DNA from 2 places in the Kribbella flavida DSM 17836 genome. Region 1 is predicted to be linked to the other one. Evidence: riboswitches for the same ligand, from Rfam matches in the RefSeq annotation. Region 1 holds a riboswitch; the other holds the start of a gene.

The links. A riboswitch is a leader RNA that binds a small molecule or an ion and turns the genes downstream of it on or off. The one in region 1 is predicted to bind glycine.
Region 2: it holds a riboswitch for glycine, as region 1 does, so the genes downstream of both, KFLA_RS32480 (L-serine ammonia-lyase) here and gcvP (aminomethyl-transferring glycine dehydrogenase) in region 1, are expected to answer to the same signal.

What each region holds. Positions count from the first base shown of each region.
Region 1 is NC_013729.1:3,386,988-3,394,794, reverse strand. Features, by position in the region: gene KFLA_RS15760 (pyridoxal phosphate-dependent decarboxylase family protein) at 1-963, opposite strand, end outside; gene KFLA_RS15755 (SDR family NAD(P)-dependent oxidoreductase) at 1,141-1,983, opposite strand; gene KFLA_RS15750 (serine hydrolase domain-containing protein) at 1,996-3,294, opposite strand; gene gcvP (aminomethyl-transferring glycine dehydrogenase) at 3,291-6,146, opposite strand; glycine riboswitch at 6,244-6,339, opposite strand; gene KFLA_RS15740 (dihydrodipicolinate synthase family protein) at 6,355-7,251, opposite strand; gene KFLA_RS15735 (MerR family transcriptional regulator) at 7,315-7,807, opposite strand, start outside.
Region 2 is NC_013729.1:7,005,925-7,013,731, reverse strand. Features, by position in the region: gene KFLA_RS32505 (S1 family peptidase) at 1-11, opposite strand, end outside; gene KFLA_RS32500 (alpha/beta hydrolase) at 204-1,697, opposite strand; gene KFLA_RS32495 (alpha/beta hydrolase) at 1,941-2,588, shown strand; gene KFLA_RS32490 (DUF3817 domain-containing protein) at 2,620-2,952, shown strand; gene KFLA_RS32485 (hypothetical protein) at 2,949-3,872, opposite strand; glycine riboswitch at 4,001-4,104, shown strand; gene KFLA_RS32480 (L-serine ammonia-lyase) at 4,181-5,554, shown strand; gene KFLA_RS32475 (alpha/beta fold hydrolase) at 5,516-6,217, opposite strand; gene KFLA_RS32470 (hypothetical protein) at 6,445-6,984, shown strand; gene KFLA_RS32465 (helix-turn-helix transcriptional regulator) at 7,054-7,807, shown strand, end outside.

The DNA of each region.
Region 1 (7,807 bases):
CATGCTGGTCGCGGCGGGCTGCCAGCCGATCTTGTGCAGGTCCAGCGTGACCGAGTCCGCGCACGGCAGCTCGGCGAGCAGCGGGGCCAGCCGGTCGGAGAACAACGCCCCGAACCCGTACGCCGCGTCCGCGTGCACCCAGGCGCCGTACGGGCGGGCGAGCTCCGCGATCGCGGCGATCGGGTCGATCGAGCCGTAGTCCGTCGTTCCGGCGGTGGCGACGACCGCGATCGGGGTCCGGCCCGGGCGGGCCAGCTCGTCGGCGAGCACGTCCAGGCGCATCCGGAAGTCGTCGTCCGAGGGGATCGTCACCGCGGCCTGCTCACCCAGCCCGAGCGCGGCGCAGGCCCGCTGGACCGAGAAGTGCGCCAGCTCGGAGCAGAAGACCACCGGCCGCAGCATCCCGGAGACGCCGTGCCGGCGGACGTCCAGGCCGGCCGCGGCGGCAGCGCTGTCGCGGGCGATCAGCACGGCGAGCAGGTTCGAGATCGAGCCGCCCGGGGTGAGCACGCCGTCGGCGGCCGGGCCGAAGCCGGCCAGCCCGGCCAGCGCGCGCACCACCCACTGCTCGATCGCCAGCGTCGCCGGCCCGGAGTCGTAGGTGTCCATCGAGGCGTTGCTCGCCGAGGCCAGCGCATCGGCGTCGACGGCGACCTGGAGCACCGGCGGCTGCAGGTGGGCCGCGGCGTGCGGGTGGCTGAGGTCGATGCCGTTCTCGTCCAGCAGGCCGGCGATCAGGTCGAGCGCAGCTGACTCGCCGACGCCGGTCGACGGAACCCGCGGCTCGCCCAGCGTCTCCGCCGTCCGGCGCAGCACGGCGGCGGGCAGACCGGCCGGCAGCGGTCCGCGGTCCCGGTCCACGACCGTGGACGCCAGCGGCCAGGTCGGGACGGCCAGGTCGAAGGGACTGTGCGGCGCGCGGGGCGATGAGCTCAACGCGGTGAGACGCGCATGCTGCGGCATCCAGCTCTCCAGGGAAGTTGTCGAGTAAGGCAAGCCTTACTAAGGCAGACCTAACCTACTGCGATCCCTCCGGCCCGTGTCAACCGGGGTACCGGCGGTGACCGCACCCCGGAATCCCTGTCTGCGCAGGCGATTTCGGCATGCCGCGATGACCCGCACAACCCGGTGTGGCGAGCCTCACCCGGTGTACGCCGGACCGCCCATTCCCGGCCGTCGCCCGTCCACGTCGGTGAACCCGTACTCCCGGCCGAGCGCCGCCGAGCGGACCACCTGCCCGGAGTACCGCAGGACGTCCGGATCCGCGGCCAGCGCCGCCACCGCCCGGCCGATGAACTGCGGCGACTCGGAGTCCGACAGGTCGAAGAACTCGGCGGCTCGCAGGACCGCCTCGGTCCGGACCAGGCCCGGGTACAACGACACGGCGGCGACGCCGTGCGTCCGCAGGTCGTGGGCCATGCAGGCGACCATCCGGTCCGTCGCCGACTTCGCCACGCCGTAGCTGACGCCGGCATCGACCTTCTCCGCGGCGTCCGACGAGACGTTCACGATCAGGCCGGAGCCCTGGGCCACCATCGTCGGCGCCGCGAACACACTCGTCACGTAGTGCGCGCGGACGCCGGTGCCGAACATCGAGTCCCAGCGGGAGATCGGCTCGGTCCAGAAGCCGGCCTCCTGCCAGAACTCGGTCCCGTCCCAGAAGTGCTCGTAGCCGCCCCACACGTTGTTGACCACCAGATCGAGCCGCCCGCTCTCCGCGACGACCCGCTCCACCACCTGCCGGGTCCGGGCGTCGTCCACGTGATCGCACACCACCCCGATGCCCCGGCCGCCGAGCGCCGTCACCTCGTCGGCGGTCTGCTGCACACTGCCGCCGAACGGTGCCGTCGCCGGCCCGTCCGCGGCGGCGCGACCGGTGACGTAGACGGTCGCGCCCTGCTCACCGAGGCCGAGCGCGATCCCCTTGCCGACGCCGCGGCTCGCTCCGGTGACGAGCGCGACCCTCCCCGCCAGAGTTCCCATCCATCGACCGTATCAGCGGCCGTACGGCGTCCGGGTGAGAACGAACGTGGCCAGGTCCAGGTGGCGGATGCCGTCGCCGTCGCGGACCACGCGCAGCCGTTCACCGGCGAAGTAGCCGTCCCGGCCGCGGTACAGGTCCGGTCCCTCCGGCGAGAACCGGGACGACAGCCCACCGGTCAGCTGCAGGATGCCGCCGCAGACCGACATGGTGACCGGGGTGTTGCCCCAGTACCAGTGCCCGAGCAGCTCCTCGCCTTGGGCCAGCGCCGGCTCCGGCACCCATTCCTGCGGCAGCACCGGCTCGTACGACACGAGCGTGCGCATCAGGTCCAGCGGCACCGAGGCGCACCGCCCGTACGTCGCGTTCGCGAGCGCGACGGCGCCGATCCGCCGGGCCCGGTCCACGAACAGGCCGGCGACAAAGCCCGGCATCGACCCGGTGTGCCCGACGAACAGGTACGGGTCGTCGGCCTGCAGCCGCAGCCCGAGCCCGTACGACGCGTTCAGCGCCTCCCGCGGATCGGCGGCCGCCGGGGTCGCCATCTCCTCGACGCTCTCGCGGCTCAGCACCTCCGGCACCGGGTCGATCCAGAACGCGGCGTACCGGGCCAGGTCCTCGATCGTGCTCCAGACCTGTCCGGCCGGGGCCATCGCACCCGCGTCGTACGCCGGCTCCTCGACCAGTCGCGCGCTGAACGGGTGCACCGAGAACCCCTGCGCGGCCGGCGCCTGCGGCAGGTACGACGTCCGCCGCATCTCCAGCGGCCGCAGGATCCGTTCGGTGACCAGGTCGAACCACGGCGCTCCGCGCAGCCGGGACACGATCTCGCCGAGCAGCCCGTAGCCGAGGTTCGAGTAGTGGTGCCGCTGGTCCGGTCCGCCGGCGGCCTGGGACTCGTCCATCGCCGCGGCCAGGGCCTCGAACGAGACACCCGGATTGCGCTCCCACCACGGGCCCTCGGGCTCGGCGTTCATGCCGCCGGAGTGCGCGAGCAGGTGCCGCACGGTCAGGTCGCCGAACGGGACCCCCGGCAGATGCTTGCCGACAGCATCGTTCAGGCCGAGCAGCCCGTCGTCGCGGGCCTGCAGCACCAGCACCGCCGTCATCGTCTTGGTGATCGACCCGACCCGGTACTGCACGTCCGGCCCCGGCATGCCACCGTCAGCCGTCGCGAACCGCCCGCGCGCCCCGGTCCACACCAGTCCCCCGTCACGGACCACACCGGCCGCGATCGACGGCAGCTTCCACTCACTCTGGGCCGCCGCCACCTCGGCGTACAAGGCGGCGGCGGTGTCAGACCGCAGGGTCACTCAAAGGCCTCCGGGGCCGGGCAGGAGCAGATCAGGTTGCGGTCGCCGTACGCGCCGTCGATCCGGCGGACCGGCGGCCAGTACTTCGCGGCCCGGTCGACCGACTGCGGGAACGCGGCCTCCTCGCGGGTGTAGGCGTGCTCCCACTTGTCGTTGATCACCGACGAGGCGGTGTGCGGCGCGTTCACCAGCGGGTTGTCGTCGGCCGGCCACTCGCCCGCCGCGACCCGGTCGATCTCGTGCTTGATCGCGATCATCGCGTCGCAGAAGCGGTCCAGCTCGCCCAGGTCCTCGGACTCGGTCGGCTCCACCATCAGCGTGCCGGGCACCGGGAACGACATCGTCGGCGCGTGGAAGCCGTAGTCGATCAGCCGCTTCGCGACGTCGTCGACGGTGACGCCGGTCGCCTTGGTCATCGGCCGCAGATCGAGGATGCACTCGTGCGCGACCAGCCCGTTCTCCCCGGTGTAGAGCACCGGGAAGGCGTTCTCGAGCCGCTTGGCCACGTAGTTCGCGGTCAGCACCGCGGCCTTGGTGGCGGCGGTCAGGCCCTCGGCGCCCATCATCCGGATGTAGGCCCAGGAGATCGCCAGCACGCCGGCCGACCCGAACGGCGCCGCGCTGATCGGGCCGACACCGGACTCCGGACCGGCCTGGCCCAGCAGCGGGTGGTTCGGCAGGTACGGCGCCAGGTGCTCGGCGACCGCGACCGGGCCGACGCCCGGGCCGCCGCCCCCGTGCGGGATGCAGAACGTCTTGTGCAGGTTCAGGTGGCTGACGTCGCCGCCGAACTCGCCGGGCTTGGCCAGCCCGAGCAGCGCGTTCAGGTTGGCGCCGTCGACGTACACCTGGCCGCCGTTGTCGTGCACGATCTGGCAGACCTCGGTCACGCTCTCCTCGTACACGCCGTGCGTGGACGGATAGGTGATCATGATCGCGGCCAGCTTGTCCGCGTGCTGCTCGGCCTTGGCCCGCAGGTCGTCCAGGTCGATCGTGCCGTCGTCGTTGCCCTTGACCACGACCACCTTCATGCCGGCCATCACCGCGGAGGCGGCGTTGGTGCCGTGCGCGCTGGCCGGGATCAGGCAGACGTTGCGGTCGGTGTCGCCCTGGGCGCGGTGGTAACCGCGGATCGCCAGCAGACCGGCCAGCTCACCCTGCGACCCGGCGTTCGGCTGGATCGACACCTTGGCGTAGCCGGTCACCTCGGCCAGCCAGCGCTCCAGCTGACCGATCAGCGTCACGTAGCCGGCGGCGTCCTCGATCGGCGCGAACGGGTGTAGGTCGGCGAACTCGGGCCAGGTGACGGCTTCCATCTCGGTGGTCGCGTTCAGCTTCATCGTGCAGGAGCCGAGCGGGATCATGCCGCGGTCGAGCGCGTAGTCGTGGTCGGACAGCTTGCGCAGGTAGCGCAGCATCGCCGTCTCGGACCGGTGCGTGTTGAACACCGGGTGGGTCAGGTAGTCGCTGGTCCGCACCACCTCGGTGGCCAGGCTCTGGCCGGTCAGCGCCGCGTCGTACCGGACGCCGAACGCGCGGCAGACCCGGCCGAGCGCGGCCGCGTCGGTCTTCTCGTCGCAGGAGATGCCGACGTGGTCGGCGTCCACCAGCCGCAGCCAGATGCCGTTCTGCCGGGCGGTGTCGACGACGTCGGCCGCGCGGCCGGGGACCCGGGCCAGCACGGTGTCGAAGAACTGGTCGTGCACGACCTCGACGCCACCGGCCCGCAGCGACGCGGCCAGGCTGCCGGCGTTGCGGTGCACCCGCTCGGCGATCGCCTTCAGGCCGTCCGGGCCGTGGTAGACGGCGTACATCGACGCCACCACGGCGAGCAGGACCTGCGCGGTACAGATGTTCGAGGTGGCCTTCTCGCGGCGGATGTGCTGCTCGCGGGTCTGCAGCGCCAGCCGGTACGCCGGGGCGCCGTCGGCGTCGACCGAGACGCCGACCAGACGACCGGGCAGGGACCGCTCCAGGCCGGCGCGGACCGACATGAAGCCCGCGTGCGGACCGCCGTAGAACAGCGGCACGCCGAAGCGCTGGGACGAGCCGATCACGATGTCGGCGCCCGCCTCACCCGGTGCCTCCAGCAACGTCAGCGCGAGCAGGTCGGACGCGACGGCGACCAGCGTGTCGCGCTCGTGCGCGGCGGCGATCAGCGGCTTCAGGTCGCGGACGCGGCCGCCCGAACCGGGGTACTGGACCAGGAACCCGAAGAAGTCTCCCTCGGGCAGCCCGTCGCTGGTGTCGGCGACGACGACCTCGAGGCCGAGCGCCTCCGCGCGGGTCTCGACCACCGCGATGGTCTGCGCGAAGCAGTCGGCGTCGACCAGGAACCGGTCGCTCTTGCTCTTGCGGTTCGACCGGTGCGCCAGCGTCATCGCCTCGGCGGCCGCGGTGCCCTCGTCCAGCAGCGACGCGTTCGCGGTCGGCAGGCCGGTCAGGTCGGACACCACGGTCTGGAAGTTCAGCAGCGCCTCGAGCCGGCCCTGGGAGATCTCCGGCTGGTACGGCGTGTAGGCGGTGTACCAGGCCGGGTTCTCGACCAGCCGGCGGACGATCACCGACGGGGTGAAGGTGCCGTAGTAGCCCTGGCCGATCATCGAGGTGGCGACGGTGTTGCGGGCGGCGAGCCGGCGCAGCTCGGTCAGCGCGTCCACCTCGGAGGCCGGCTCGGGCAGCCGGAGCGCCTCGGCGGACCGGATCGAGGCGGGCACGGCGGCGTCCACCAGCGCGTCCACGTCGGCGTACCCGAGCGTCTGCACCATCCGGGCGACCTCGTCGGGACGCGGCCCGATGTGCCGGTCGGCGAAGGTGGCCGAAAGCTGCGGGCTGGATTCGTTCACACTCATCAGGAGGCTCCGTTGCTGACAGGTCTGCCGGTGGCCTCCCCCTCTGTCACCCGGTCCGAGCACCTGTGCGGTGATCCGGCCATCGCTTCAGAGTCGCCTGCGGCACCCGGTCCATGGGCCTGAGAGGTTCCGGGGAGGAATTGCCCCTTCGGCGCCCAGGCAAACGTCCCTGGGTCTCTCCCGAGTGCTGTGTACGGCACAACCGAGGCTACCAGTTGGTCCCGCCGAGGTCAGGCAGCAGCCGTACCGCGGTCGCCCGCGCGGCGTCCACCAGGCCCGGGTCGGCCGAGCTCATCGGCCACCGCACCCGGGTCCCGACGTCGGCCCAGCCGCCGACCGCGGCCAGGAACTTGTCGAGCGCCGGGTTGGACAGGCCGCTCGCCTGCAACGGTGCGATGTGCGCGGCGAAGAACTCGGCGATCCGGCGCTCAACCTCAAGCGCACCTCGAGGGTCGGTGCCGATCTGCTCGTACCAGCGGACGGAGCCGGCCGGCGCCAGCGCGGCGACGTTCGAGTAGCTGCCGTGGGCGCCGAGCGCCGACATGCCGGCCAGGAAGTGACCGGGCACGAAGATCGACAGCTCCGACTCGAGCGCCTGCTCGAACCACGCCGCGTCCCCGCCGGCCGTCTTCAACCCGATCAGCGCCGGCACTGCCTGAGCGAGCTCGACGAGCAGCCCGGGACCGACCTTCGTCTTGGCGTGCGGCGGGTTGTAGAGCACCAGCGGTACGCCGTCCGCGGCCTCGGCGATCCGGGTGAGGAAGTCCAGGGTCTCGGCGTCGTTCAGCGGCAGCCAGTCCGGGAGGATCACCTGGAGGGCGGACGGTCGCAGCACGGCGGCCCGGCGTACGCGCTGGAGCTGGAGCTGGGCCGAGGGGTGACTGGCGCCGAGCTGGAACGGCAGGTCCGCGGCCTCGCAGCGGGCGGCGAGCAGCTCGTTGATCCGGTCGAACTCGGCCTCGGTCAGGGTGTGGAACTCCCCCGCCGTGCCGTGCGCGTACAGGCCGTGCAGCCCCGCGCCGAGCAGGTGGTCCAGCTGCGTGTCGAGCCGGGCGAAGTCGATGGACTCGTCGGCGTCGAGCGGTAACAGCAAAGACGCCCACACACCACGCAGCGAAACCGCGGTGAGTGGGCGCACTTGTGCGGGGCAGGTCAGCCGGTCAGCGGATCAGCCGGTCATCCGGGCGCGGCGGCGGGCGGCGAGCTCGTCGTTCGCGTGCGGGTCCGACTCGTCGTCGGCGTGGCCGTCGGCGCGCTCGGTCGGCAGCTCGGACAGCGAACCCTCGACCTCGCGCCAGACACCGCCGAGCGCGATGCCGAAGACCCCTTGGCCGCCGGCCAGCAGGTCGATCACCTCGTCCGGCGAGGTGCACATGTAGACCGAGGCGCCGTCGCTCATCAGCGTGATCTGGGTCAGGTCGTCGATGCCGCGCTTGCTCAGGTGGGCGATCGCGGTCCGGATCTGCTGCAGCGAGATCCCGGCGTCGAGCAGCCGCTTGATCACCTTCAGCAGCAGCACGTCGCGGAAGCCGTAGAGCCGCTGGGTGCCGGAACCGGTGGCCGGCCGGACCGAGGGCGAGACCAGGCCGGTGCGGGCCCAGTAGTCGAGCTGGCGGTAGGTGATCCCGGCAGCGGCACATGCGGTCGGGCCGCGGAACCCG
Region 2 (7,807 bases), 3.6 Mb from region 1:
ACAAAGGACATGGTCACATCCGGTTCCTCTGGTGGCCTTGCCTCACAGGGCCACGGTGAGGGAATCGTTGAGGTTCACCGACGATGACCACAAGCAAACCGACGGTGATCAACGGGTCGGTGCGACCGGTTCAAGGGAAAGCCTTCGATCCGCCGGGCATCACCCTCGGTTCATCTTCGGTGAACCGAGGGTGATCCTTCGGTTCAGGCGGTGGGGAGGATCGCGGCGCACCGGGTGCCCCGCGGCGGCACGGTCAGGTCGACGAGATAGTTGTCGACCAGTGCCTCGACGCACGGGCTCGTGGTGTAGCTGCCGTGTCCCCAGCCCTCGTAGGTCAGCAGCACACCCTGGCGGCCGAGCTGCCGCGCGACGTTGCGGGCCCACTCGTACCCCGTCGCCGGATCGTGCAGCGAATTCGTCAGCAGGGCAGGCGTCCGCAGGTCCCGCACCTTCAGCACGTGCTGCGGGTTGTCCGCCCTCGGCAGGCCGAGACACGTGGTGATCGCCATCAGTTGCCCCGGGTACCGCATCTCCGGGTTCGCCCTGCCGACACGCTTCAGCAGGCCGGCGTACTCGCGGTAGTCGCGCAGCGGCAGGTCCCAGTCCTGGCAGAACGGGGCGAAGGAGAACGGCGCCAGCCCGGTCGGAACCGGCGGTTGCTGGGTCGGCGGCGGGCTGGTCTCCAGCGCCCGCAGGGTCTGCGCCAGCCGCGCCCAGTCCGGACCGTAGAGCAGCCGGAAGACCGCGAATCCCAGCATGAACCGGGTCGTTGCGTACTGCGGCCGCTGCGGGTCCGGGACCTGACCGAGCTCGGCGCGCCGCTGCAGCTCCGCCCAGAGCGCGCGCACGTCCCGTCCGTGCAGTGCGCAGCTGGTCGAGTCGGCGCACCACTGCACGAACTCGTCGAACGAGTCCTGGGCGGTGGCTGCCTGCTCGGTGAGAAACCTCCGGGTGGTCGGCGTGCTGTGGTCGTTCACGCTCTCCAGCACCAGGGCCCGAACGCGCTGTGGAAAGGCTTCGGCGTACTGCGTGCCGAGCATCGTGCCGTACGAGCTGCCGTGGAAGGAGATCTGCTGCTCGCCCAGGGCGCGGCGGATCGCCTCGACGTCCCGCACGGTCTGCAGCATGTCGAGGTGGTCGTACAGCGCGCCGGTGTGGGTGCGGCAGTCGGCAGCCAGCTCACGGTTGTACTGGACCGTGCGGTCGAAGTCGGCCTGGCTCTTCATGATCGGTGACGGCTGGCGGGCGATCAGCGCGGCCGAGCACATCACCGGGTTGCTGCGGGCAATGCCCCGAGGGTCGAAGCTGACGATGTCGAAGCGGTCCTCGAGCCGCTGGCTGAACCGGCTCATCCCGGTCCGGATCCGCTCGACCCCGGAGTCACCGGGACCGCCCGGCCCGAAGACCAGGACGCCGGTCCGCTGCTGCTGGGCCTTGCGCCGGGCGATGGACAGTTCGAAGGTGCCGCGGGACGGGCGGTTCCAGTCGATCGGCACGGTCACGGTGGCGCACTCGGAGCCGGGCAGCAGCTTCAGCTCCTGCTCGGTGTCGCCCGGCTCGGGCCGGCACGGCTCCCAGGCGACGGCGCCGGGGGTGCTCGCAGTCGTCGGGGCAGCGGCGGCGGTGGGCAGGCCGAGGGTCGCCAGGGAGGTGGCCAGAACCACGCCCCAGGCAGTGGTACGGCGTCGGATGTTCACACGAGCTCTCCTGTCGGTGGGGGACACCGTCGATCCTTGGCTCTGCCCGCGGCCACGGCATCCGGTGCTGTCCCGGAGCGCTCCCCGGACGGCGCGTGGGGGAAGGCTGCGGGTCAGGTCGTTCAATACGACTGTGCTAATTTGATCGCATGATTCGCCGGACGACCGTGCTCGTGCTCACCGCCCGTCCGGCACTGCCTGGCGTCGGCGCCGTGCGCGCTGGGCGCGAACCTGCAGGACGCGTTGGCGACGTTCGACGCGTTCCTCACCCGGTTGGACGTGAAGCCGCTGCCGACCGAGCGCAGTACGCCGCTCAGGCGCTCAGGCGTGCTCGCGTCGCTCACGATCGGCTTCTCCGACCCGCCGCTGTGGTCCCGGCTCAGCGACGCGCTCGCCGCGGCGTACGCCGGGCAGGGCGAGGCGTTGCAGGGGTTCGCCGACGCCTTCACCGGTCGCCGCGCGGACGGGTCGTTCTCGAACTTCGCGGTGGTCAACGCGGCCGTCAACTGTCTCGACCACCCGGACCGGCTGACCGTCGACACCGTTCGCGCGGCGATGCCGGCCTTCGCCAGGGCCTCTCCGCGGTTCGGGCAGCTCACCGGGATGCTGCTGCTCACCTGCGCGCAGTGGCCGTTCCCGGGCGTCGGCCGGGAGCGCCCGATCGACGGCGAGGGCGCCGCGCCGATTGTTGTCCTCGGCAACACCGGCGATCCCCTGGGCCGCTACGCGTGGGCCGAGGAACTCGCCGGCCGGCTCGACTCCGGCGTCCTGCTCCGGTGGGACGGCACCGGCCACGGCGCGTACGGCGGGATCGACCGCTGCGTGGACGACCGGGTCGGGGCCTACCTGCTGGACGGGACGGTGCCGGCCCGGACCCACTGTCCTGGTTGACTTGAAGGCGCTTGTTAAGGTCGCTGATCTGATGACCGAGACTGTTGCAGCCGTGGACGCGCCGGCTGGTTCCAAGCACGCGACCTGGTTCCGCGTCGTGGCGATCGCCGAGGCGATCTCCTGGACCGGGCTGCTGATCGGCATGCTGTTCAAGTACGTGCTGTCCGACAACGAGATCGGCGTGCAGATCTTCGGCCCGATCCACGGCGGCATCTTCATGCTCTACGTGCTGACCGTCGCGGTGGTCCGCAAGCCGCTGCGCTGGAGCTGGCCCACCACCCTGCTGGCGCTGGCCGCGAGCATCCCGCCGCTGTTCACCTGGTTCTTCGAGCTCTGGGCGGCGCGGACCGGTCGCCTGCGCTAGCGCCCACACGTCCCGCACGGCTTGCGGGTGCGCAGCCAGTAGCCGGCGGTCGCCACCGCCAGACCGGCGCCCCACACCAGGTACGCCGGCACGGCCACCCAGAAGAAGCTCGCCGGCAAGCCGACATCGGTGTAGACCGGCTCGCCCGACAGCGTCGCGACGACCATCTGCAGCAGCCCGACCCCGAAGTACGCCGTGATGCCGGCACCGAGCAGGCCGCCGGGCAGCAGCAGCATCCAGCGCGGGAACACCCGGCCGATCCGCGTCACCAGCAGCAGTGGAAGCGCGATGCCGGCGAGCAGGAACCCGCCCTCGAACACGATCATCGCCAGTCCGGCGTCGTACGGCACGAAGTCGAAGCCCACGGCGGCCTGGGCGGCCACCCGGATCAGGCAGCCTGCGACGGCGACGAGGGCTCCGGCCACGGCCCACCGCGGCGTGGAGCTCACTCGAGCCGGACCGCCGCTGCAGCTCAGACAGGTCGGGTCGAGCTGGCGCTGGCGAGCCAGAGCCGTCGCGGCGAGCAGTGCAGCGCCGGTGAGGCCACCGAAGCGGCTCAGCATCCCGGCGAGGTCGAAGGGGATGCCCAGACCGGGCAGGACGCCGCCGATCACGTCGAGCAGCGCCATCGCGCAGACGGCGACCCAGCCGGCGGCCGCCGCCCAGGCGAGCACGACACCGGTCCGCGATGCCGGCCAGGCGACGACCAGTGCGCTGATCACGCAGGCGGCGACGGACGCCCAGTCCGGAAGCAGCAGATCGCCGCCGGGGAACTTCCAGTCCGGCGCGTGCCCGGTCGCGAACCACACCCGCACCAGCCCGTACGCCGCCGCCCAGCCGGCCGTGAGCCGCGGCGCCCAGTGCATCCAGGCCGGCCGGGTGGTTGCGGTGACACCTGCCGGCCGCGTGATCGTTGTCATGCGTTCAGCCTCCACGGGTCGAGCCCGAGGCGGTTCCCCCGTGTGGGGGAAAAGCCTCCCTCGCCGGATTGACGCGTGCCACGAGCGCGCCGTACCGTCGCGGCGACAGAGCAAACTGCACAGCCGCATGAACCCGTGCGGGAGAGACCCGGGCCGGCAGGTGGTACGGACCCGGGCGCCGTAGGAGCAACTCTCCCCAGAATCTCTCAGGCCCCCTCACCGCACGGGCGAGGCACCTCTGGAGGACGGCCGTCCGACAGAGCGGGGAGGCACACCGATCGGTCAACGGCGACCGGAAGGAATCCTCCATGGCGATCAGCGTCTTCGATCTGTTCAGCATCGGCATCGGCCCGTCGAGCTCCCACACCGTGGGCCCGATGCGCGCCGCCCGGACCTTCGCGCTCGGCCTGGCCGCCGACGGCCTGCTCACCCGGACGACGGCGGTCGAGTCGCAGCTGTTCGGCTCGCTCGGCGCGACCGGGCACGGGCACGGCAGCAACAAAGCGGTCCTGCTCGGTCTGGAGGGCGAGGACCCAGAGACGGTCGACACCCGGTCGGTCGAGCGCCGGGTCGAGGCGATCCGTGCGGCCGGCCGGTTGCGGCTGGCCGGCGAGCACGAGATCGCCTTCGACGAGAGCACCCAGCTGGTGATGCACCGCCGCAAGGCGCTGCCCTACCACCCGAACGGGATGACGTTCCTGGCCCGCGACGCGGCCGGCGCCGTCGTCCGGGAGCGGACGTACTACTCGGTCGGCGGTGGGTTCGTGGTCGACGAGCACGCCGCGGCGGGGGACCGGATCGTGCCGGACCGGACGCCGCTGAAGTACCCGTTCCTGTCCGGTGCCGAGCTGCTCGACCGGTGCCGCGAGTCCGGTCTGCCGATCAGCGAGGTGATGCTCGCCAACGAGCTCGCCTGGCGCAGCGAGGCGGAGATCCGCGACGGTCTGCTACAGATCTGGCAGGTGATGCAGGACTGCGTGCAGGAGGGCTGCGAGACCGAGGGCGTGCTGCCCGGCGGCCTGAAGGTGCCCCGGCGCGCGCACGCGCTGCACCGCAAGCTCACCCGGGACCCGTGGTCGGTGGACCCGCTCAAGGTGATGGACTGGGTGAACCTGTTCGCGCTCGCGGTGAACGAGCAGAACGCGGCCGGCGGCCGGATCGTCACCGCGCCGACGAACGGTGCCGCCGGCATCATTCCCGCGGTGCTGCACTACTACCGGCGGTTCGTGCCCGGCGCGACCGAGGACGGGGTGGTCCGGTTCCTGCTGGCGGCCGCCGCGATCGGCGTGCTGTACAAGGAGAACGCGTCGATCTCCGGCGCCGAGGTCGGCTGTCAGGGCGAGGTCGGCTCGGCCTGCTCGATGGCCGCGGCCGGTTTGTGCGAGGTGCTCGGCGGTACGCCGGAGCAGGTCGAGAACGCCGCCGAGATCGCGATGGAGCACAACCTCGGGCTGACCTGCGACCCGGTCGGCGGGCTGGTCCAGATCCCGTGCATCGAGCGCAACGCGATGGCCGCGGTGAAGGCGATCAACGCGGCCCGGATGGCGATGCACGGCGACGGCGTGCACGTGGTCACCCTGGACAAGGTGATCAAGACGATGCGCGAGACCGGCGCGGACATGAAGATCAAGTACAAGGAGACGTCACGGGGCGGCCTGGCCGTCAACGTGATCGAGTGCTGACGGGTCCTGCACGTGGGCGTTGTGGCCGAGCCCCGGCAGGGTGACGGTCCGGTCGTGCAGCGCGGCGAGTTCCGCGTCGGTGTTCATCGGGTCCAGCTCGCCGCGGACCATGGTCACTGTCGCGTACGCCTCGCGGAGCAGCCGCGGCAGGTTCGGCGCGCCGACCCCGAAGGCCCGCGGGTCCAGCGCGAGCCGCCAGCGCCCGTCGTGCTGGACGAGGCCGTGGTCGACCGCGTCGCTCGCGGGATCGACCAGCCCCTGCAGGCCGGAGACCTTGAGGTAGCGCTGGGCCGCGTCCTCGCGCTGGTCGAACCAGGCCACCGGCTTCGCCGCGAGTGCCGCGGTCCGGGCCAGGTCGTCGTCGGACCAGGAGACCTTGACCCCGAGCGCGACCACCTTGGCGACCTGAACGCCGTACCGGCCGCTGGCCAGCTCCAGGGCGATCACGCCGCCGAGCGAGTGGCCGACGACGTCCAGCTCGCCGGCGTCGTCCGGCAGGCCGGCGGCGACCGCGGCGGCGATCGACTCGAAGCTGTAGTGGTCGAGGGGCTCGGCCGTGCCGTGGCCGGGCAGGTCAGGAGCGAGTACGCCGGGGTCGCCGACGGGCCAGTGGTCCCAGACCCGGCGGGTCGCGCCGAGGCCGTGCAGCAGCAGGAGCGTCATCCCAGCAGGCTGGCACGTGGCCGCCGCCGTCGCGCCCCGGAGCTGGCGCGTTGCGCAAAGATTCGGGCCGGGGGGTGTTTCAAACGGGTGTTCACCCGCTAGGGTCCCAAAGGTTGTGAGGCTGTTCTCCGAGGAAAGAACAGGCACCACCTCGCCGGAATCTGCCTGAGGAGCCAGAGATCCGACGCTTCACCTATATCGCCCTGCCACTCGCCGCCCTGTACGCCGTGCTGGCCGTCGTCAGCCTGCTCGGCGGTCCCCGGGTCCCGCTGCTTCCACTGCCCGGCCCGGCCCAGACCGCCGACGCGGTGAACCCGGTCGACGGACCACCGTCGGTGAGCTCGTCCGACCCGGTTTTTCCGCGGATCCCGGGCGACCCGCCGGCCACGACGACGCCGTACCCGACCCCGCCACCGGCGACGCTGCCCGGTGCCCCGGACACCGCCGGCTCCGCCGGTCAGGACAACAGCGACTCCCGGTCCGGTCCCCAGCGGGATGCGCCGACGCCCGGCCCGGCCGAGCAGAGTGCGCGTCCTGGCGACCCGGTCACCGCGAAGCCCCCGCCGCCCGGCGACGAGCGCACGGTCCGGCCGCGCCCGGACCCGACGCCGACCGCGACCTCGACTGCCACCCCGTCGCAGCCGCCGAGCCCTCCGCCCGGTACTCCGTCGCCCACACCGTCCGGTCCGCCGGACGACCCGGAGCCGCCGGACAATCCCACGCTGACGGACCACCTGCTTGCCCTGCTGGACCTGCTGACTCCGTGACGGCCGGCCTGCGGTCGTAGGGATTGGCAGTACCAGGCTGTTCCCGGCACGAACCGCAATACTGGGCACGTGGGAGAACTCGGCAACATGCTGCACGCCTGGCGCGACCGCGTGACCCCTGCCGAAGCGGGCCTGCCGGTCAACGGCGTACGGCGGGCGCCCGGGCTCCGGCGTGAGGAGCTCGCCCAGTTGGCGGGATTGTCCGTGGACTACGTCGTCCGGCTGGAGCAGGGCCGGTCGTCGGCTCCGTCGGTCCAGGTGCTCACCGCGCTGGCCCGCGCACTACGGCTCAGCGACGCGGAACGCGACCACCTGTTCGTGCTGGCCGGGCAGACGCCGCCGACGCCGGGGCAGATCTCTGCGTACATTCCACCTGGCGTCCAGCGGCTCGTGAACCAGTTGGACGGTGCGCCGGTGATGGTGTGCGACGCGGCCTGGACGATGATCAGCTGGAACCCGTTGTGGGCGGCGCTGCTCGGTGACCCGTCGGCGCTGCGCGGACGGGCCCGCAACATCATCTGGCGGCACTACACCGCTGTCGAGGACAGCTGGGCGGGCCGCTCCGTCAAGGTGGTGCAGACCGAGGAACAGGCTCGCCGGTTCAGACTCGCCATGGTCACCGACCTGCGCGCGGCCGCCGCGCGCTACCCGAAGGACCGCGACCTGCGCGCGCTGATCGCCGAGCTGCACGCCGCGAGCGAGCAGTTCGCGACCGCCTGGGACGAGCATAGGACCGGCTTCCACGACTCCGACCGCAAGACGATCCAGCACCCCGACCTCGGCGCGGTCACCCTCGACTGCGACATCCTGACCGTGCCGGGCA